Regions from separate parts of the Arthrobacter sp. UYCu512 genome, predicted to be linked through region 3. Evidence: riboswitches for the same ligand, from Rfam matches in the RefSeq annotation. Region 3 holds a riboswitch; each other region holds the start of a gene.
The links. A riboswitch is a leader RNA that binds a small molecule or an ion and turns the genes downstream of it on or off. The one in region 3 is predicted to bind S-adenosylmethionine.
Positions count from the first base shown of each region.

Region 1: another riboswitch for S-adenosylmethionine. It lies ahead of ABIB49_RS06850 (aminotransferase class V-fold PLP-dependent enzyme); the one in region 3 lies ahead of metX (homoserine O-acetyltransferase MetX).
Region 2: another riboswitch for S-adenosylmethionine. It lies ahead of ABIB49_RS14485 (DUF1737 domain-containing protein); the one in region 3 lies ahead of metX (homoserine O-acetyltransferase MetX).

Region 1 is NZ_JBEPPA010000005.1:86,606-93,932, forward strand. Features, by position in the region: gene ABIB49_RS06830 (DoxX family protein) at 287-802, shown strand; gene aroA (3-phosphoshikimate 1-carboxyvinyltransferase) at 810-2,240, shown strand; gene rsgA (ribosome small subunit-dependent GTPase A) at 2,224-3,339, shown strand; gene hisN (histidinol-phosphatase) at 3,392-4,204, shown strand; SAM riboswitch class IV at 4,311-4,424, shown strand; gene ABIB49_RS06850 (aminotransferase class V-fold PLP-dependent enzyme) at 4,459-5,937, shown strand; gene ABIB49_RS06855 (class I SAM-dependent methyltransferase) at 6,062-6,820, shown strand; gene ABIB49_RS06860 (Nramp family divalent metal transporter) at 6,992-7,327, shown strand, end outside.
Region 2 is NZ_JBEPPA010000013.1:42,262-49,588, reverse strand. Features, by position in the region: gene ABIB49_RS14495 (glycosyltransferase family 2 protein) at 1-787, opposite strand, end outside; gene ABIB49_RS14490 (ATP-grasp domain-containing protein) at 789-1,733, opposite strand; SAM riboswitch class IV at 2,277-2,391, shown strand; gene ABIB49_RS14485 (DUF1737 domain-containing protein) at 2,405-2,725, shown strand; gene ABIB49_RS14480 (rhodanese-like domain-containing protein) at 2,722-3,132, shown strand; gene ABIB49_RS14475 (O-succinylhomoserine sulfhydrylase) at 3,133-4,341, shown strand; gene ABIB49_RS14470 (glutamate--cysteine ligase 2) at 4,412-5,596, opposite strand; gene ABIB49_RS14465 (UDP-N-acetylglucosamine 1-carboxyvinyltransferase) at 5,651-7,174, opposite strand; gene ABIB49_RS14460 (energy-coupling factor transporter transmembrane component T family protein) at 7,270-7,327, opposite strand, start outside.
Region 3 is NZ_JBEPPA010000003.1:150,812-158,138, reverse strand. Features, by position in the region: gene ABIB49_RS04745 (amidohydrolase family protein) at 1-334, shown strand, start outside; gene ABIB49_RS04740 (histidine phosphatase family protein) at 353-1,033, opposite strand; gene ABIB49_RS04735 (CPBP family intramembrane glutamic endopeptidase) at 1,085-1,858, shown strand; gene ABIB49_RS04730 (VOC family protein) at 2,001-2,639, opposite strand; SAM riboswitch class IV at 2,856-2,971, shown strand; gene ABIB49_RS04725 (bifunctional o-acetylhomoserine/o-acetylserine sulfhydrylase) at 3,036-4,352, shown strand; SAM riboswitch class IV at 4,432-4,547, shown strand; gene metX (homoserine O-acetyltransferase MetX) at 4,559-5,743, shown strand; gene ABIB49_RS04715 (MFS transporter) at 5,924-7,306, shown strand.

The sequences.
Region 1 (7,327 bases), on a different contig from region 3:
GGTTTCCCGCTGGTCGCCAAGAGACTGTTCCTTAACGGCGTATCCTTCACCAGAACCATAGTTCCGCCTTCCTGCGCCACGACTGACTCGTTTGCCCGTGGCACCGTGTTCCAGCCAGTCGTTCCGGGCCGATCTGACTCTCGCTGAACCTACATCCAGCCCTAAACCAGGGCCTGAAATCTGCTATTGACAACCCCGCCCGGCGGGCAAATATTCCACAAAAGTGCAAGACTAGAACCGGTTCTCCCGCTTCATTCCCGCGGTCCGCCCACCCAGGAGGAATTTCATGTCGTTTGTCCGCTTTCTCGCCCGGCCCATGCTGGCGTCCAGTTTCGTCCTTGCCGGGCTGGACAAGCTCAAGAACGCGGATGACACCGCCACGCAGCTCTCACCCCTGCTGCGCCGCGCGGCGGAGTCCCTGCCGTTCCAGACCAGCGAAAAAGTCCTCGCCCGGGTCATCGGCGGCACCCAGGTCGGGGCCGGCCTTATGTTTGCCCTCGGCAAGTCGGCACGTCTGGCCGCAAGCATCCTGGCTGTCATCTCGGCGCTCAACAGCTACGTCGAATGGCGCAGCGCGGACATCACCTCCACTGAGGGCCGCAACGCCCGCCGCAAGCAGCTGCTCAAGAACGTCTCACTGACCGGCGGCGTCCTGCTCGCCGCAGTCGACACGGACGGCCGTCCCAGCCTGGCCTGGCGGGCTGAGCACCTTGCGGCCGATGTCCGGAAGAGCACCGGCAAACAGATGAAAAAAGCCGACAAGGCCGTACGCAAAGCCGTAGACCACACCGTCGGAGCCTAAAGCAGCAATGACCGGCACCACCCCCACAGCAGCCGCACACCCCCTGCCGGCGAACGCTGCCGCCCTCTGGCCGGCGCCCTTCGCCGGACACCCGGTGGACGCAACAGTCACCGTTCCGGGGTCCAAGTCCCTGACCAACCGCTATCTCGTGCTGGCCGCCCTCGCGGACGGGCCCTCACGGCTCCGGGCTCCGCTGCACTCCCGGGACTCCGCCCTGATGATCGCGGCGCTGCGGCAACTCGGGGCCCGGATCACGGAAGTGCCCGGCGACGGCGATTTCGGCCCGGACCTGGCCATCACGCCCATCAGCCAGGCGGCAGCCGGGGGGACGGGAGTGGTGGACTGCGGGCTGGCGGGGACGGTTATGCGGTTCGTGCCGCCCCTCGCGGCCCTGCGCCCGGGGCTGACGCTGTTCGACGGGGATCCGCACGCGCGCGAGCGCCCAATGGGCCCCATCATCGAAGCCCTCACCGGGCTGGGCGTCAGAGTCAGCGCGCCCGACGGAGGCCCGGCATCCTCGCTGCCGTTCACCGTCGACGGCGCGGCCGCCGTGCGCGGCGGCCACCTCGTTATTGACGCCAGCGCGTCCTCGCAGTTTGTGTCCGCACTGCTCCTGGCCGGGTCCCGGTTTGTGGACGGACTGCACCTCGAACACCAGAGCCACGAACACCCAGGGATGCCCGTTCCCAGCCTTGACCACATCACCATGACCGTCGCCGTGCTGCGCGGAGCCGGGGTAGCCGTTGACGATTCCCGCCCAAACCACTGGGTTGTCTCGCCCGGACCCATCCGGGCCTTTGACGTCAGGATCGAACAGGACCTTTCCAACGCCGGTCCGTTCCTGGCGGCGGCCCTGGCCACCCGAGGCACCGTACGCATCCCGAACTGGCCGGCCCCGACGACGCAGGTCGGCGATATGTGGCGCAGCGTGCTAGCGGAGATGGGGGCCACCGTGTCGCTCACCGACGGTACCCTGACCGTCACCGGCGGCCCGGAGCTCACCGGCGGGAACTTTCACGAGACCAGCGAACTTGCCCCCACTGTCGCCGCACTCTGCGCGCTAGCCAGCGGTCCCTCCCGGCTCAGTGGCATCGCCCACCTCCGCGGGCACGAAACGGACCGGCTGGCCGCCCTTGTGGCGGAGATCAACCGGCTCGGCGGGGACGCGGAGGAGACCTCTGATGGCCTCATCATCCGGCCCGCCCCGCTGCACGGCGGCGTCGTCCGCAGCTACGCCGACCACCGTATGGCCACGGCCGGCGCCATCCTCGGCCTGGCCGTAGCGGGCGTCGTTGTCGAGGATATTGGGACCACGGCGAAGACCATGCCCGACTTCCCGCAACTGTGGGAGTCCATGCTTGGCCTCAGCGCAGGAAACACGCCTCCCGCAGGGGCCTCCCCGGCAGAGAAGGACGCCTCCGGTGGCACGCAGCACTGATTCCTGGGACGAATCCGACGCCCGGATCCGCCCCAACAAAAAAGGCACCCGGCCCCGCACCAAGGACCGGCCCAGCCACGACGATGCCGTGACCGGGCGGATCATTACCGTTGACCGCGGACGCTACACCGCCGTCGTCGCCGAAGGCGCGGGGGCAGAACGGAAGATCATCGCCGCCCGCGCCCGCGAACTGCGCCGCAACCCGGTAGTGGCCGGCGACTTCGTTTCGTTGGTCGGCGACGTCAGCGGCGAGCCCGACACCCTGGCCCGGCTGGTCAGGATCCAGGACCGCAGGACCCTGCTGCGGCGCAGCGCCGACGACACGGACCCGATCGAGCGCGCCGTCGTCGCCAACGCCGACCAGTTGGTGATCGTGGTGGCGGCCGCCAATCCCGAGCCGCGGACCGGATTTATCGACCGCGCCCTGGTGGCCGCGTACGACGCCGGGATCGATCCGCTGCTGCTTGTCACCAAAGCCGACGTCAAGGATCCTGCCGAGCTCCTCGCCAACTACCAGCACCTTGCTTTCCCGGTGATTATTTCCAAGACGGCGGACTCCGCCGCCTCGGGCATCGATGCCCGCTCCGATGACGGGCTCTCCGCCCGGCTGGACAAGGACGCCGTCGCACAGCTGCGCGCCTACCTCGACGGGAAGGTCACCGTGATGCTGGGCCATTCCGGCGTCGGCAAGTCCACCATGGTTAACGCCCTCACCGGCGCCGAACGCGCCACCGGCGGTGTCAACGCCGTGACCGGGCGCGGCCGCCACACCTCATCCTCCGCGCTGGCCCTCAAAGTCAACGATGCGCCGGCGGGGAGCTGGATCATCGACACCCCGGGCATCCGCTCCTTCGGGCTCGCGCATGTGGACCCGGACCGGATCCTGCGGTCCTTCCCCGACCTCGAGCCCGGCACCGACGACTGCGAACGGGGCTGCAAGCACGATTCCAGCGCCGTCAACTGCGGCGTGGACGCCTGGGTGGCCTCCGGCCAGGCAGGAGAATCCGGTCCGGCCAGGCTCGCCTCACTGCGCCGTTTGCTCGGGACAGACCCGCGGTTGGAAGCCCAGGACGTTAAGGAACTGGGCACCGTCTCCTAGCAGGCCGCGGCGCCTACCGCTTCCCTGCCCGCTTTGACGGTAGTTTGGAAGCATGAGTCAACCCGCTTCGAGCTACAACGACGACCTGCGCCTTGCCCATGTCCTGGCAGATTCCGTAGATGCCCAGACCATGAGCCGCTTCAAGGCGCTCGACCTTCGGATCGAGACGAAGCCGGACCTGACGCCGGTCACTGACGCCGATAAATCCGCCGAGGAGGCCATCCGTGGCCAGCTGTCGCGGTCCCGGCCCCGCGACGCCGTGCTCGGGGAGGAGTTCGGCAGTTCCGGCCACGGCTCCCGCCGCTGGATCATCGACCCGATTGACGGGACCAAAAACTTCGTCCGCGGCGTCCCGGTCTGGGCGACGCTGATCGCCCTCGTCGATGAGGGCGAGCCGGTGGTCGGCGTTGTCAGTGCCCCGGCGCTGGGAAAGCGCTGGTGGGCGGCAAAAGGCGCCGGTGCGTACATGGGCCGTTCACTGGCGGCCGCAACCCGGCTGAAGGTCTCCAACGTCGCGAGCCTGCCGGATGCCTCGCTGTCATATTCCAGCCTGGGAGGTTGGAAGCAGCGCGGCAACCTTGACGAGTTCCTGGGGCTCACCGAAGAGGTGTGGCGGACCCGCGCCTACGGCGACTTCTGGTCCTACTGCCTGGTGGCGGAAGGTGCCGTTGATATCGCCTGCGAACCCGAACTCAACCTCTACGACATGGCCGCGCTGGTTCCGATCGTCACCGAGGCCGGCGGCCGCTTTACCTCCCTCGAAGGAGAAGACGGTCCCTTCGGCGGCAACGCCCTCGCGACCAACTCCATTCTGCACTCCGAAGTCCTCAAGCGTCTGAACCCCGGGCTGGACGACCTGCTGTAAGCGCGTCCGGCGCCGTTCGGCAGCTTCGGTACCGGCCCGTCACAAAGGACTTCACAATCCTGCCCTGCCTTTTCCACGGAAGCCGGCATGGCCTAGGCTCGAACCAGGTCACGAGTGCCAGCGCTAAACCCCGGTTTGCTGGCCGGCAACCCTCCATTCGCGGCGGGGTGCCCCGGGTGACGACCTGGCCGGTCCGGAACGGACCCGGCAAGCGCGGATCCCCGGTGCGTGGGGTCCTTTTCGAGCGAGGTCCCATGACGACTGCCACCATTCCTGCCGCCGCCGAGGTTCAGGCCGACACCGGTCCGGCACATCCCGATCCGCGGTTCGCCGTTGCCCGCCGGCCGCTGGCCGCGGTGACCGGCGCCGAGATCCAGGCGCCTCTCATCCAGGGCGGACATGTCCGCTACGCCAACCTGGACTACGGTGCCTCGGCTCCGGCGCTGTCCGTGGTCTCGGCCTACCTCAACGAGATCCTGCCGTTCTACGCCAGCGTCCACCGCGGCGCCGGCTATGCCTCCCAGATCAGCACCTCGGTCTACGAGAACGCCCGCGGGATTGTCCGCGACTTCGTTGGCGGCCGGCCGGACGATGCGGTGATCTTCACCAGGAACACCACTGATTCGCTGAACCTGCTGGCCGGCTGCCTGCCGGTCGTCAACGGCGAGCATACCGGCGAGGTGCTCTACCTCGACATTGAACACCACGCCAACCTCCTGCCCTGGCAGCGGGTACCCCACCGCAGCGTCATTGCCGCCCCCACCCTCGCGGCCACCCTGGAGCTGCTCCGCGAGGAACTCGCACACGGCGGCGTCAGCCTGCTTGCCGTGACCGGTGCCTCCAACGTCACCGGCGAGATCCTGCCTATCCGCGCCCTGGCAGCGCTGGCGCACGACTACGGCGCCCGGATCGTCGTCGACGCCGCCCAGTTGGCCCCGCACCGGCGGATCAACGTCTCCACGGACGATCTCGACTACATCGCCTTCTCGGGGCACAAGCTCTACGCACCCTTCGGTGCCGGCGTCCTGATCGGGCGTCCCGACTGGCTCGACGCCGGCATCCCGCACCTCGCGGGCGGCGGGGCCGTCCAGGACGCCCGGATCGACACCGTCAGCTGGACCACGGGACCCGCCCGGCATGAGGGCGGATCCCCGAACGTGCTCGGCGCCGCCACCCTGGCCCGGGCCGCGCAAATCATCGCCGGGCTGGACCCGGACCAGTGGCACGCGCACGAGAACGCCATCCGGTCCTTCCTGGTGGAGGGCCTCGCCCGGATCGACGGTGTGACGGTCCACCAGATCTTCTCCGACAGCGGTACCTTCGACGCGGCTGCAGGGCCGGGGGCGGGCACCGGGTCACAAACCCTTCCCGGCGCCGGCACCATCGGCGTCGTCAACTTCTCGGTGGAAGGCTACGACGCGGGCCTGGTGGCAGCCTACCTGTCCGCCGAGCACGGTATGGGGCTGCGCGACGGCAGGTTTTGCGCGCATCCGCTGCTCCGGCGGCTTGGCCTGCCCTCGGGGTCGCTTCGGGCAAGCTTCGGCTTGGGCTCCAGGCTTGATGACGCCCAGCGGCTGCTCACCGGAGTCCGGGAGCTGCTCGGGAACGGCCTCGGCTGGGACTACGTGGTGGACGCAGGCCGCTGGGTACCGTCCAACGACACCCGCAGCTACCCGCACTGGGCCCCCAATACCCCCGGCACGGCCGGGGCGGCGCCCTGCACGCTGGACTAACGGCCGCCGGTGCGGCGGCGCTGGCTCCGGCGGCGCCGGCAGACACGGCCCCTGCAAACGCGGCCCCTGCCCGGTGCGGTAAATTCACAAGGTACGTACCCGGACCTGCCGAAGGAGATCAAACGTGGCACGCGGCGGACCCAAGCTGCCCCAGGGGCGGCGCCAGGAGCTGGGGCACAGCTTTCAGGACGGCGGGGAACACTACGACCGCGTCCGGCCCGGGTATCCCGAGGAATCGGCTGGCTGGCTGATCCCCGGCGGCGCAGCGGATGCCGCGGACCTCGGCGCCGGAACCGGGAAATTCACGGCGCTGCTGGTCGGGCGCGGCCTGCGCACGGTGGCAGTGGACCCATCCGCGGACATGCTGGAACAGCTGCGCCGGGCGCTTCCCGGGGTCACCGCCGTCGAGGGTACCGCGGAGCGGACGGGGCTGCCCGACGGTGCTTTCGACGTGGTGACAGTCGCCCAGGCCTGGCATTGGTGCGATCCGCTGCTGGCCAGCACGGAAATCGCCAGGATCCTCCGCCCGCACGGTGTCCTGGGGCTGATCTGGAACCAGCTGGACACGTCTGTTCCCTGGGTGCACCGGCTCTCGCGCATTATGCATGCCGGCGACGTGCACAAACCGCACTTCACACCGCCGCTGGGACCTGAATTTACGGGACTGGAGAGCCATCTCACCCGGTGGGAAGATCCGGTGCGCGGCGCAGACATCCTGGCGCTGGCGAAGTCCCGCAGCTACTACCTGGCGGCCGGCCAGGCCACCCGCACCAAGGTGCTGGGCAACCTCGACTGGTATCTGCACGAGCACCTGGGCCATCAGGGCGATGAAGTGATCCCGCTCCCCTACCTGACACAGAGCTGGCGGGCCGTGCGGTCCTGACACCGGCCGGAAAGGTCCTTTTGGAGCCGTCGACGTTGCCGCGGACAGCCACCGTGGCTTATGGTTTCGGTATGCCTAATAATTATTTGTAGGCGTTCGCAAACTTCGGCGCAGGCATCCACCCGCCGTTGCCGCCCGCGTCGACGGCGACGCACCTAGCAGGGGAGCCCAGTGCTGGACGTAACAGGACACGACGGCGCGGGACCGGCGACGGCCGCCCGGCCGAAACCGGCCGGCCGCCGGGCCATGATCGGCCTGCTGGGGCCGGCATTTGTTGCCGCGATCGCCTACGTGGACCCCGGCAACGTGGCGGCCAACCTCACCGCCGGAGCGCAATACGGCTACTTGCTCGTTTGGGTCCTGGTGGCCGCCAACATTATGGCCGTGCTGGTGCAATACCAGTCCGCCAAACTCGGGCTTGTCACCGGCAAAAGCCTGCCGGAGATTCTTGGTGAGCGGCTGAAGCCGTTCTGGCGCCGGGCGTTTTGGGTGCAGGCCGAGATCGTG
Region 2 (7,327 bases), on a different contig from region 3:
ACTCCGCCAGGACAACAGCCCTCGGGGCGAATACCACCCGGTAGCCTGCCTTGTGAACCCGCCAGGCCAGTTCCAGGTCTTCGCTCACCGTGTCCTGCCGGAACAGTCCCACGTGTTCGAGCACACTGCGCGGGAAGGCGCCGATGGCACCCACGTCGGTGGGTATACAGCCGACTACCGCCAGGGCGCGCCGGACCAGGCCGCCGCCGATGTGGCCGGTGAAGGTTAGCACCCGGCCCTGGACCCCTTTGACCTTCACCGGCCGGCCATCACCACAGACCGCGCCGGTTCGCTCGTCGTCAAATCCGCGGAGCATCATCCCGACGGTGTGCCGGGAAAGAATGACGTCCGCATCGATAAACATCAGGATCTCGCCGGCGGCGTTGCGGATCCCGAAGTTCAAGGCCGCCGCCTTGCCGGCGTTGGCCTGCGCCAGAACCTTAATCCGGGGATCCCTGGCAGCGAGAGCCGCCATAATCGTGGCGGTGCAGTCCGTTGAACCGTCATCCACCAGGATCAGCTCGTACCGGTCGTAGCGGGTGCGCTGAATCGATCGGACGCAGTTCTCAATAGCGGCTGCCTCGTTGAATGCCGGGACAATTATCGACACACGGGGCCACGCATCGAACATCGTGGGGACTTCGCGGCGTCGGCGATGGGCGCTCCGAAGTTCGAACCAGACGGCAAGCGGCACAACGAGCAGTTTCACCAGCCCGAACAACAGGACCGGCAGCCCGAGGAGGACGAGCGGGAACTGGGCCGCCGGGAGCGCTGCGGTGACGTTCATTTCAACCCATGGCATCGGCGAACGGCCCCATGCAGTGCCGGAACGACGCCGGGTTGAAGGAGGGCAGGATAAAGGACGCCAGCACCGCATCGAGCAGCTCAGGCGCGAGTCCGCTGTTCGATCCGAAGCGGGCGTTCACCGCCAGAACCACGGGTGTCCCGTCGGCGCGTCGACGAACGTCCACCTCCACCGGCCCCGTGAGGCCCAGCGCGCGGACCGCAGCCATCGCCACGTTGCCCACGTCGATCGCTTCGCCCGCCTCGGCCCGGCGAGTGGTCACGGCGTTGCCAACGATGCGGTCCGCCGGCCCAACCTTCGCCACAACAACCGCAAACGGCGCGGCACCGTTGTGCGCCGGTGTACCGAAAACCATGGGCCGGTACTCGTTTCCGGGGATGAATTCCTGGACGATGCGGCTGTCCGGCAGTCGCTGCCAGTCCATTTCCGTGCGGCCATCGACGACTGTCACGACCCGGCCGCCTCGGGACGCCCGGGGTGAGACGACGACCGGTCCGCCCAGGGCGGCCATTGCAGCGTCCGCACCGGCGAAGTCGCTGGGCACGCCGAACCGGGGCACGGGAACGCCCGCTGCATGTAGTTGCCAGGCCGTAAAGAGCTTGTCATGGGCCAACGCCACCGGGCCCGGATCGCCGATCATCACACGTACGTCCGCTCCGAACGCCGCCCGGAACGCGGCGAGCTGCGGCAGTTCCTCGCTGACCGTGGGAATGACAAGATTGATGCCTTCCTGGCTAACCAGTCGCCGAAGTGCTGATACCCGTTCCGCGTCCGTCGCGTGCGGGACGGGGAACACCGTGAATCCTGCCCCGTCCGGCAGCTCGAGGATGTCCGTCCCGAGGACAGGAATGTCGCGCGCTTTCAGTTGGGCCGCGATGGCCTGGCCCGCAGGGCCGCAGGCGCCGGTGACCAATACGCGCGGCCTCACCGCTGTGCCGTCCTGGCAGCCCGGACCCGGCCATCGCCGCGGGCGTCCGCACCGGAGGGCCGGTTCGGAATCAACCCTTCCGTTACCTGGCGGCCGGGTGTGCTGATAACAGCGGCCAAGGCCGTGCTCAGGAGAATAATGAGTAGAACATATATCGCGGCCATAGCAGTCCCCTTCCCTTGTTAAAGGCCCGGCAGTCGACGGCGCCGCACCGGCCTAACTGGCTGGATCATCAGAGCCGGCCGCAAAACTGAGCGATCCTCGGATGGCGTTTTAGGGCCTGGTGACTTCCGTGGCGCTGGTCCTTCAGTAAAGTCGCGCCGACTGCCAAAAGTCCCGAGTAGGAACTACCCGAAAGCCTCCCCGGTTCAAATTCGAGGCCCCGGGGGTTTGTACCTGTGTGCAATCCCCCGAGTACGTGGATGGGGACGCTGGCATGACCGCTGGCGAATGGCTTTTGAACAAACCTCCGTTTCCACCCCGCTCCTTAACATGACGGCCGCCGCCGTGCGGTCCGGCGTCACAGGTGTTACGTTCTTTGGGAGTAATGAGAACCGGCGCCAAGCCCTGACTGGCCGGTCGGCAACCCTCCCTTCCGCGGCGGGGTGCCTCAGGTGAGTACTCGGCATATCGACCATTCGAGCTGCAAGCGTGAAAGAAGGAGATTCGTCATGCCTGACGCGTCCACCGCTGCTGTCCCCCGGACAGCAGCGAACAAAGCCCCGGCCCCGTCCCCCGCAGTCGCCGGTGCCGCCGAGCAGAAACTGCTGTACCGTCTGTTCACCGGAGCCGATGACCGCGCCTTCTGCGAGCGTGTATCGGCCGCCCTCACCGAGGGCTACGTTCTGCACGGCGGCCCGGCTGTCACGTTCAACGGCAGCAACGTCGTCGTGGCCCAGGCCCTTGTGCTGCCGGCGGCGATCGCCAACGCCGATGCGGCCGTCGCCAGCGCCGTGGACGATCTCGACTTCGACGGCGGGGGCCACGCATGAGCTACGCCGGGGACCTCAGCCCGCAGGAGGCCTGGTCCAAGCTCGGGGACGGCGCCATCCTGGTGGACGTCCGCACCGAGGGTGAATGGGCCAGCGCCGGAATTCCGGACACCAAAGCGACGGAGAATGATCCGCTCTTCATCCAGTGGAGCCTCGCCGGCGGCATCCCCAATTCGCAGTTTCTGGCGCAACTGAGACAACAGGCCCCCGAAGCCGGCGGCACCGAATTGTTGTTCCTGTGCCGCTCGGGCGCGCGCTCCGTCGCGGCCGCAATCGTCGCCACCGAGGACGGTTTTACCTCCTTTAACATCCTTGAGGGCTTTGAGGGCGAACCCGACGGCGAGGGCCAACGCACTGTCAACGGCTGGAAAAACCGCGGCCTCCCCACCAATCTCGGAAGACACTAAGTGACATTCAACCCTGATGCCGCCGACTGGAGCGCGGACACCCAGGCCGTCCGCGGCGGACTCGACCGCACCGGATTTCAGGAGACGTCAGAACCGGTCTTCCTGAACTCCGGCTTCGTCTACGAATCGGCGGCCGCCGCGGAACGCGCCTTCGCCGGCCACGACGAGCGTTTCGTCTACTCCCGCTACGGCAATCCCTCTGTGGCGACGTTCCAGGAGCGGCTCCGGCTGCTCGAAGGCACCGAGGCCTGCTTTGCCACGGCGTCGGGCATGTCCGCTGTCTTTACTGCCCTGGGTGCCCTGTTGGCCGCCGGCGACAGGGTGGTGGCGGCCCGATCGCTGTTCGGCTCATGCTTTGTGATCCTGAACGAGATCCTGCCCCGCTGGGGCGTCGAAACGGTCTTCGTTGACGGCCCGGACCTGGTGCAGTGGCGCGAGGCGCTCGCCAAACCCACCACTGCTGTCTTCTTCGAGTCGCCCTCGAACCCAATGCAGGAAATCGTGGATATCGCGGCAGTGAGCGAAATGGCGCACGCGGCCGGGGCGACGGTCGTCGTCGATAATGTCTTTGCCACTCCCCTGCTGCAGCGCTGCGGGGAGCTCGGCGCGGACGTGATCGTCTACTCCGGCACCAAGCACATCGACGGCCAGGGTCGCGTCCTTGGCGGCGCGATCCTGGGCACCAGGGATTTCATCGAGGGCCCGGTCAAGCAGCTGATGCGCCATACCGGCCCGGCACTCTCGGCCTTCAACGCATGGGTGCTGACCAAGGGCCTGGAGACGATGGCCCTGCGGGTGAACCACTCCTGTGCCTCCGCGCTGCGGCTGGCCGAGTGGCTTGAGGAGCAACCCGCGGTCAGCTGGGTCAAGTACCCGCTGCTGCAGTCCCACCCGCAGCATCAGCTGGCCGCCCGGCAGATGAAAGCCGGCGGCACCGTGCTGACCTTCGAGCTCGCCGCGTCCGCCGGGCATTCGGCGAAGGAGGCTGCGTTCGCGCTGCTGGACGGGTTGCGGATCATCGATATCTCCAACAACCTCGGCGATTCGAAGTCGCTGATCACCCATCCCGCCACCACGACGCACCGCGCTATGGGGCCGGAGGGCCGTGCGTCGATCGGGCTCAGTGACGGCGTGGTGCGCCTCTCGGTGGGACTCGAGGATATTGCGGACCTGATCCGCGACCTCGGGCAGGCGCTCAAATCTTGCTAGCGCCGTTTGCGGTGCTTGAGTTGGCAGATAGCGGCGATGCCTTGGCGGAGAACTGCCGTGAACTGCACACTCAGCGCCGCCGGACCGGGCCCAGCGTTGTGCTCCCGTCGGCGGGTTCCCCGGTGTCCGGTCCCGGCACGGTCGCCGCGACGGCGCGTTCAACGACGGCGGACAGGCCGCCGGCGTCGAACGGTTCCCTTTGCAGCTGCGACCCGGTGCCCTCGGCGAGCATCCGGCTAACACCATGGCGCACCAAGTCCAGCTCGCCCTGATCCACCAGCACGGGCGCTACGAAGTCCACCAGGGCATGGACCACTTCGGCAGCCGGGGCTGGGACGAAGGTCCCGAAGTCCAGCAGCTGCCCGCGCAGTCCGCAGTTGCTGGCCTGCCAGGCGGCCATCCGCAGCAGCAGCGTCGGCACCGGGGCGGGATCAACTCCGTCGTGCCATTCCCGGGACGCGGACTCCACAAGCGCACGCACCAGCACGGCGATCAGCGCGGCGTCCTCGGCCCGCAGGCAAACGTCTGCGACCCGGACCTCCAATGTGGGATAGTGCCGGCACAGCCTCGAGTCGAAGTAGACCATTCCTTCATCCATCAGGACGCCGCTTTCCACCAGACGGTTTACGACGCGGCGGTAGACCGGAAGGCTGCCGAAGATCATGGTGGGGCCCGATCCCGGCCAGCGGTTCCAAGCCTGGGTGCGGTAGCTTTCGAATCCTGTCTCAGCACCGTTCCAGTAGGGCGAATTTGCGCTCAGGGCAATCAGCACAGCAAGTTTGTCGCGGATCCGGTCCATCACTGCCACACCCTCTTCCGGAGACTCCACAAGGGTGTGGACGTGCAGGCCGCAGGTGAGCTGGTTCCGGACGGTGCGCCCAAAACGCTGCTGCATGGTCAGGTACCGCTGCTTCGGCGTCAGGTGGGTTGCCGAGCCGAGCGGCGACGTGCCGAGGGCGGCGATCCGGCCGCCATGCACCCTGGCGGCGCGGTCCGCGAGGGCACGGCCCTGCCTGAGCTGCCGGAGCAACTCGGCGTACTCCAGGCACGGCCGGGTCCGGGATTCAAGCTGTTCCAGCTTGAGCTCATAGCTGAAGTTCGGTTCCTCATAGACCGGCGGCTGCGCGGAACCGGCCCGGCCGGAGGCCCGCTTCGGGGGTTCCAGCCGGGGCAAAATGGCGTCGGCGAGGGGAAGCGGCATCCCGGTTTCGGGGTCCACGATGAGCAGTTCCTCCTCCACACCGAAGGTGCGCATGATTCCATTGTGCGCCAGGTCTCCGTGAAGCGCGCCGCCTCGCTACGGGGTCGCTCAGTCCTGGAAGTACTCGATTTTTGCGCCGAGGGTGTTGAGCCGCTCGGCCAAGTCCTCGTAGCCTCGTTCGATCACATAGATATTGCGCAGTTCCGATACGCCGCGGGCGGCGAGCATCGCCAACAGCAGGCAGGCAGCGGGTCGGAGGGCCGGCGGGCAGCCCACCTCTGCCGCACGCCATTTGGTGGGGCCGTTGACGTAGATCCGGTGCGGGTCCAGCAGCTGCACCTGCGCGCCGAGTTTGTTCAGCTCCGTCAGGTAGATCGCCCGGTTGTCATAAACCCAGTCGTGGATCATCGTCTGGCCCTGGGCATTCGCGGCGATGACCGCGAAGAAGGGCAGGTTGTCGATGTTCAGCCCGGGGAACGGCATGGGGTGGATCTTGTCCTCGGGTGCCCGCAGTACCGAGGGCCGGGTGGTGACATCCACCAGCCGGGTGCGCGCGTTGCGGGCCAGATACTCCCCGGACACTTCCAGCTGCTGACCCATCTGTTCCAGCGTCGCGAGCTCGATTTCCATAAATTCGATCGGGACGCGCCGGACGGTCACTTCCGAGTTTGTGACGATGCCGGCGGTGATCAGGCTCATCGCCTCGATCGGATCTTCGGACGGGAAATATTCAACATCGACGTCGACGGAGGGGCGGCCGGTGATCTTCAGCGTGGTGGTTCCTACGCCGTCGATCCGGACCCCGAGCATCTCCAGGTAGAAGCAAAGGTCCTGCACCATGTAGTTGGGGCTGGCGTTGCGGATGACTGTGGTCCCGCCGCGGTGGGCGGCTGCCATGATGGCGTTTTCGGTAACGGTGTCGCCGCGTTCGCTGAGCACAAAGGACCGGTCCGCCGCGTCCGCGGGCGGCGCCTGCACGGCGTAGTAGCCGGACTTGGCGTCCACGCTGAGGCCGAACTGGCGCAGCGCCTGCATGTGCGGCTGCACCGTGCGGGTGCCAAGGTCGCAGCCGCCGGCATAGGGCAGCCGGTATTCGGCGGATTCGTCCAGGAGCGGGCCCAGCAACATAATGACGCTGCGGGTCCGGCGGGCCGCCTCGATGTCCATCGCGTCAAGGTCCAGGGCCGCGGGGCGCCGGATCTGAAGATCACTGGCGTTGAGCCAAACGCATTCGACGCCGATACTCGTCAGCACCTCGACGATCCTGTTCACTTCTTCGATGCGTGCGAGCCGGCGCAGGGTGGTGGTGCCGCGGTTGATCAGGCTGGCGCACAGCAGGGCGACACCTGCGTTTTTGCTGCTGTTGACGTCCACCGAACCGGACAGGGTCCGGCCGCCTTCCACCCGCAGATGCGTCATGGCGGGCCGCCCCACCTTAACGATGCTCCGGTCAAAAATAACCTCAAGACGCTGGATCATTTTCAGGCTCAGATTCTGCTTGCCTTGTTCCATTCGGGCGATGGCGCTCTGGCTGGTTCCCAGCTCGGCGGCCAGCTGGCCCTGGGTCCAGCCTTTTTGCCCGCGGGCATCGCGGAGTAACGCACCAACGTGTTCAGCAGTCTGTTGAGTCATCCCGCAAAAATATCATGGGTGACGTATTCCTCCGGTCATTTCAGATAAGACGCCGGAAAAATCGCTGCGATACCCGTTCCGTGCGATAATTATCGCTATTGCCGGGCAAGGAAGACCATGTTCCAGGTGCCTGCCGCCAACGACGCCGCGACG
Region 3 (7,327 bases):
ACTGCTTGACGCCGGCGTCCAAATCGCCCTGGCCTCGAACTGCAACCCGGGCACCTCCTATACCAGCTCGATGGCGTTTTGCGTCACCACGGCGGTGCTGCAGATGCGGCTCAGCGTCCATGAGGCCGTGCGCGCCGCCACGTACGGCGGTGCGCTGGCCCTTGGCCGGGAGTCCGGTAACGACGCCGACGGAGAACGCGCCGTCGGTTCGATCGCCGTCGGGCACCGCGCGGACCTCCATCTGCTGAACGCGCCGTCCGCCACCCATCTGGCTTACCGGCCCGGCATCCCGTTGACCCACGCGGTCTGGCGGGCCGGGGTCCGGGCGCACTGACGCCTGCCGCTGCGGCCGCTAGAACACCATCCGCGGAGCGTTCAGCACGGTCTCATCAACACGCCGGGCCTCCCACTGGCTGAACGGTTTGTCGAGTTCATACTTTTTCTCTGCGGTGCGGTACAGGGTACGGACCTCGGCGTTGTCCGGGTTGTTGAGTGATTCGAAGTACTCCACGGACCAGTGGAACCAGCGCATGCAGAACAGCCGCATGGTCAGCCCGTGGGTCACAAACAGCGCATTGGGGGCGTAGCTGGGTTTGGACCAGTGCCGGTACAGCGTTTCCATAAATGAGGAGATCCGGTCATAGACATCGGAGCCGGATTCGCCTTCGCGGAAGCGGTAGAAGAAGTGGCCGTAGGCGTTGCGGAGTTCCTTCTGGTCTTCGATCTCACCGGCGATCTGGAAGTTGGCCCAGTCCTGCTCACGCAGGCGCGGCTCCTCGATCACGCGTTCAACCAGCGCGCCGAGGTTCATCGCCTCCAGGGTCTGATAGGCGCGCAGGTACGGGGAGACGTAGACGCAGGCCGGCTGCCCGTCCAGCAGCCGCCGTACCCGTTCGCCGGCTGCCCGTGCCTGGTCGATGCCAAGCCCGGTCAGCGGGATCCGGTAGTCGGGCACCCGGTTGTAGATCGAGGTGTCGGCATTGGCGGCGGACTGGCCGTGCCGGATCATGATGATTTTCCCGGGCGCACTCATAAACCCCAAGCATAGGCGTGACGACCGGGAAAAACCGGGCAAGATAGGACCATGCTGGTTCCCTCCCGCCGTCGCCTGCGGCTAGAAGTCTGGATCGTCCTGGGCCTGTCCCTGGGCCAATCCGCCGTGTACTCGGTCGTTCAGCTGCTGGACAAGCTGACCCGGGGGCCGCTGGCGGAGGGGACTTCCACCCTGAACCGCTCCCAAAGCAGCCGCGAATACTTTGACCTGAGCTACCAGCTGCTGGACATTGTCTTCGCGCTGGTACCGGTGGTCCTGGTGTTCTATTTCCTCACCGAACACCGGGTGTCCGGTGCGGCCGGCAGCGGGGCCACGGCGTTCGGGAAACTGGGATTCACGTTTGCCCGCCCGGGCAGGGACCTGATCCAGGGCCTCGGGCTGGCGGCCCTGATCGGTGTACCTTCCCTGGGCCTGTACGCTGCGGGCCGGGCGCTGGGGATCACCACGGCGATTATCCCCAGTGCCCTTGATTCCTACTGGTGGACGGTGCCGGTGCTCATCCTCTCCGCGGTCCGGCACGGGATCGTGGAGGAAGTGATTGTGGTGGGCTACCTGCTGGACCGGCTCGGCAAGTTCGGCTGGAGCCTGCCGCTGGCCATCTTCGCCAGTTCCATGCTGCGCGGAAGCTACCACTTGTACCAGGGCTTCGGCCCGTTCATCGGCAACGCGATCATGGGCGTCGTTTTTGCACTGGTGTACACCCGAACGCGGCGCGTGATGCCGCTGGTGATCGCCCACGCGCTGCTGGACACCGTGGCCTTCGTCGGCTTCAGCCTCTTTGGCAAGGCCATCGGCCTGGGCTGAGCCGCCGGAGGGGTTCTGCGCGGAGGGGATCTGCGGGGCACGGCTGCGGCGGCCCATACGTGCTTTAAGAAATTCGGCCACCATCGGTGGGTGACGTCGTTGACACCCGCTGATGGCGGCCGAAGTGCGGGGCGGTGAAGCCTCAGATCGTGACGGCTCCGGAGGCCGTCTCAAACGTGACGGAGAGGATGCCGGGTGTCCCGCGCGGAGCAATCCAGTGCACGGCCACGTCTTCGAGCGGCTTCTCCACCGGGACGCCGAGCCATTCGGTGACGCGCTCGGCCGAACCGGCAATCGTGAGGGCGGACATTTTGACGTTGCCCTCGTAGGCCTTCGACGGGTGGAGTTCCGGATCGCCTTCCCATTTGAGCATGTACGGGACCTGGGGATCGGCGATGAGCCCAAGGATGCCAATCTGCTTCCAGACCAGCTCCCGGCCGTCCGGGAACTTGCGGTTGCCGTTGACGGCGGCGCGGCCGAGCCGGACTTCGAACGGGGCGAGGTCGTCGACCTCCACACACCAGCCCATCCAGCCGCCGCCGGCTTCGGAGCGGGCGCGGACGGCCTGGCCGAAGGGGGCCTTGTCGGAGGCCGGGTGGTTCAGGACCTCCACCACCTCGAGGTACTTGTGTCCCGCTAGCGGGATGATCATGTTGCGGGTCCCGAATCGGGGGTGTACTCCGCCCTTCACGGCTTCCACGCCGAGGGCAGACGCAATTCGTTCGGTGGTGGCAGCGAGGCCATCTTGTTCACAGGCGTAAGAGACGTGATCCATGCGCATGCCATCATCTTGGCACTTTGTGATGCGCCTCTCAGCTTAGGGTACCCTTACTGGCAGTTGGGGTCGGATCCGGACTGTTCCGGCCACACTCTCGGCAGCACACTTGGCAGCACACGTGGCCGCATTGGCATGGCATCAGCAGCGCCGCGGCCGGGCCAGCTTCATCTTTGTCATAAAGCTATCCACCGCCTGCAACCGGTTCCTAGACTGGGGTGAGGTCATGAGTGCCAGCGCACAGCCCCGGCTTGCTGGCCGGCAACCCTCGTATCGCGGTGGGGTGCCCCGGGTGAGGACCTGGCCGTCCGGCGCCCGCCGGGAGGCAAGCGCGGCGCCAGCACGGGCCCGGGCCACGGTGCCCAGGCTCAGGCTGTGCCCGCTCCCCTAAGGAGTGTCCCGATGTCAAGTGCCTGGTCCTTCGAAACCCGTCAGATCCATGCCGGCCAGGAGCCCGACAGCGCCACCGGCGCCCGCTCGCTGCCGATTTACCAGACGACGTCGTTTGTGTTCCCCAGCGCCGAGAGTGCCGCGAACCGCTTTGCCCTGGCGGAGCTGGCCCCCATTTACACCAGGATCGGCAACCCCACCCAGGATGCCGTGGAGCAGCGGGTTGCCAGCCTGGAAGGCGGACTCGCGGCTCTGCTGCTGAGCTCCGGACAGGCGGCGGAGACCCTGGCCATCCTGAATGTCGCCGAAGCCGGAGACCACGTGGTGGCAAGTCCCAGCCTTTACGGCGGTACTTACAACCTGCTGGCGCACACACTGAAGAAGTTTGGCATTTCCGTGACCTTCGTGGCGGACCCGGACAACCTGGCACAGTGGTGTGACGCCGTGCAGCCCAATACCAAGCTCTTTTTTGGCGAAGTGGTCTCCAACCCGCGCCAGGACGTGCTGGATCTTGAGGGCATCTCCCAGGTGGCCCACGCGGCCGGTGTCCCGCTGATCGTAGACAACACCCTCTCCACGCCGTACCTTATCCGGCCGATCGAGTGGGGTGCGGACATTGTGGTGCATTCGGCCACCAAGTACCTCGGCGGCCATGGAACGGCGATCGCGGGCGTGATAGTGGACTCGGGCAATTTCGACTTCGGCAAGGACCCGGAACGGTTCCCCGGCTTCAACACCCCGGATCCCAGCTATAACGGGCTGGTCTACGCCCGGGACCTCGGCGTGGACGGTGCCCTCGGCGCGAACCTCTCCTATATCCTCAAGGCGCGCGTGCAGTTGTTGCGCGACCTGGGCTCTGCGGTGTCCCCGTTCAACGCCTTCCTTATCGCCCAAGGCATCGAGACCCTTAGCCTGCGGATGGAGCGGCACGTTGCCAACGCCGGCCGGGTCGCCGAATGGCTGGAGGCCAGGGACGACGTCGAATCCGTCGCCTATGCCGGCCTGCCGTCCAGCCCTTGGTTCGAGCGCGGCCGCAAGTACGGACCGAAGGGGACCGGCGCCGTTGTCTCCTTTAACATCGCCGGCGGAGCCGAGGCCGGCAAGAGCTTTGTGGACGCCCTTGAATTGCACTCGCACGTCGCTAATATCGGCGATGTGCGCTCGCTGGTCATTCACCCGGCGTCGACGACACACAGCCAACTCTCGCCGGAGCAGCAGGTCGTTGCCGGGGTGAACCCCGGCCTGGTGCGGCTCTCCGTCGGCCTGGAGCACATCGACGACATCCTCGCCGACCTGGATGCCGGTTTCCGCGCCGCCAAGACCGTCTGACCAACCGTTCCCCGGGGGGAAGTCACACGGGCGTCACATTCTTCGCCACCGGGCGGCCGCATTTCGTACACTCAGGGGAGGTCATGAGTGCCAGCGACAGCCCCGGCTTGCTGGCCGGCAACCCTCCATTTGCGGCGGGGTGCCCCGGGTGAAGACCTGGCCTGCCGGTGAGCTGCCGGCGGGCAAGCGCGAAGTTAGGTCCTCACATGACGATTGCCGCCACCCGCCAGGGTGAATCCGCAAGCAAGACCTCCCATTCCCATGCCCCGGACCCCGGCGGCAGCGTCGCCGCGGACGGCGCGGCTGTGCCGGACGGAACCGTCCGGTACCTCCGGATCGGTGACCTGGTTCTCGAATCCGGCGCCCGGCTGCCGGACGCCACCCTCGGCTACGAAACATGGGGGACCCTCAACGCCGAACGCTCCAATGCCGTGCTGATCGAGCACGCGTTGACGGGGGACACCCACGTCACGCGCGGCGCCAGTGCGGAGCCGGGCTGGTGGGAGCAGCTCGCGGGCCCGGGCGCCCCGGTGGACACGGGGAAGTACTTTGTCGTTTCGATCAATATCCTGGGCGGCTGCTACGGCTCCACCGGACCCTCGTCGACGGCACCCGACGGGAAGCCCTGGGGCTCACGGTTCCCGCTGGTCACGCTGCGCGATACCACCGACGCCGAGGCCCGGCTCGCGGACGCGCTGGGAATCCGGAGCTGGTACGCCGTGCTCGGCGGTTCCCTGGGCGGGGCGCGTGCCCTCGAATGGGCCGTCAGCTACCCGGACCGGGTCCGGCGCTGCGGGGTTATTTCAATCGGAGCCAGCAGCACCGCCGAGCAGATTGCCTTCGCCCAGGCGCAAACACTCGCCATCCGGCAGGACCCCAACTTCAACGGCGGGGATTACTACGGCGGTCCCGGGCCGGAGGCGGGACTGGCCCTGGCCCGGCGGATAGCGCATATCACCTACCGTTCGGCCGCAGAGCTGGATGGACGGTTCGGCCGGAACGCCCAGGACTCCGAGGCTCCGCTGCGTGCCGGGTCACTCGCCGGGCGCGGGCGTTACCAGGTGGAGAGCTACCTGGACCACCAGGGCAACAAGCTGGTCCGCCGCTTCGATGCGAACAGCTACATCGCCATCACCGAGGCGCTGATGAGCCATGACGTCTGCCGGGGCCGCGGCGCGCTGACGGAGGCGCTGGCCCCTGCGACGGCGGCTTTCCTTGTGGCGGCCGTCGACTCGGACCGGCTGTACTTCCCGGAACAGTCCCGGGCGCTCGCGGCTGCCCTGCCGGGCAACGTTGCGGTGCACACCATCGAGGCGCCCATCGGCCACGACGGCTTCCTGACTGAGATTGGGCAGCTCAACACCCAGCTCCGACAGCACTTCTTCGGGTAGTCCAGCAGCCAAAAGCCGCCGCGGGTGTGCACTTTTGCAGATGCGCTCTGCACTAATGGCCGTTGAGGCCCGGGCCGGAACCGGACATACTCGTGGGGAATGGCGCCGCGTGTCTCACCTCACAGGCGCTCTCCTCCCAATGGTCCACGAGGCGTCGAAGACGATGCCAAAGGAGTCGAAATGAGCACGGAAAACGCGGCCGCACGGCGCGCAGAAGAGCCCGACGTCAAGACGTCCGGCCTCAAAAAAGTAGTCGCGGCCTCCATGGCCGGCACTGTCGTCGAGTGGTACGAGTTTTTCCTCTACGCCTCCGCGGCGACCCTCGTCTTCGGCAAGACCTTCTTCCCCAACTCCGGCTCGGAGCTGGACGGTATCATCGCGGCTTTCCTCACCTATGCAGTTGGCTTCGTTGCCCGCCCCATCGGCGGCATCGTGTTTGGGCACTTCGGCGACAAGTTCGGCCGCAAGCAGCTGCTCCAGCTCAGCATCATCCTGGTCGGAGTTGCCACCTTCCTGATGGGCTGCCTGCCGACCTTCCAGCAGATCGGCTACTGGGCTCCGGCCCTCCTGGTGTTCCTGCGGTTCGCCCAGGGCTTCGCCGTCGGCGGTGAATGGGGCGGCGCAGTCCTCCTCGTCGCGGAGCACAGCCCGAACAAATCCCGCGGCTTCTGGGCCAGCTGGCCGCAGTCCGCAGTTCCGCTGGGCAACCTGCTGGCCACTGCGGTGCTGTTCATCCTCTCCTCGACGCTGTCCTCCGCGGACTTCCTCAGCTGGGGCTGGCGCGTGGCCTTCTGGCTCTCCGCGGTGATTGTGCTGATCGGCTACTACATCCGGACCAAGGTCACCGACGCCCCCATCTTCCTGGAGGCCCAGAAGGAAGTCACCGTTGAGAAGAAGGGCTACGGCGTGGGCGAAGTCTTCCGCCGGTACCCGCGCGGTGTGTTCACCGCCATGGGCCTGCGCTTCGCGGAGAATATCCTCTACTACCTGGTAGTCACCTTCTCGATCACGTACCTGAAGGTGGTTGTCCAGACTGACACCTCACGGATCCTGCTGCTGCTGCTCGTCGCACACGCTGTCCACTTCGCCGTGGTTCCGATGGTCGGCCGCCTGTCGGACCGCCTCGGCCGCAAACCGGTCTACATGGCCGGCGCCGTCCTGGGCGGCACCTGGGGCTTCTTCGCCTTCCCGATGATGGACACCAAAAACGACATCATCATCCTTGCTGCCATCACCATCGGCTTGCTCTTCCACGCACTGATGTATGCCGGCCAGCCGGCAATTATGGCCGAGATGTTCCCGACCCGGATGCGCTACTCGGGTGTCTCGCTCGGCTACCAGGTCACCTCGATCGTGGCCGGATCGATGGCTCCGATCATCGCAGCCTCGCTGCTGAGCACGTTCAAGTCCTCCACCCCGGTGGCCATCTACCTGCTCGGTGCCTGCCTGGTCACGATGGTGGCGGTGTACTTCCTCAAGGAAACCCGCGGCATCTCGCTCCACGACGTCGACGCCGCCGACGCCCGGGGCACCGCCGACCTCCTCGCCGCGGGCAAGAACTAACAGGCAGGAAGTAACTGCAAG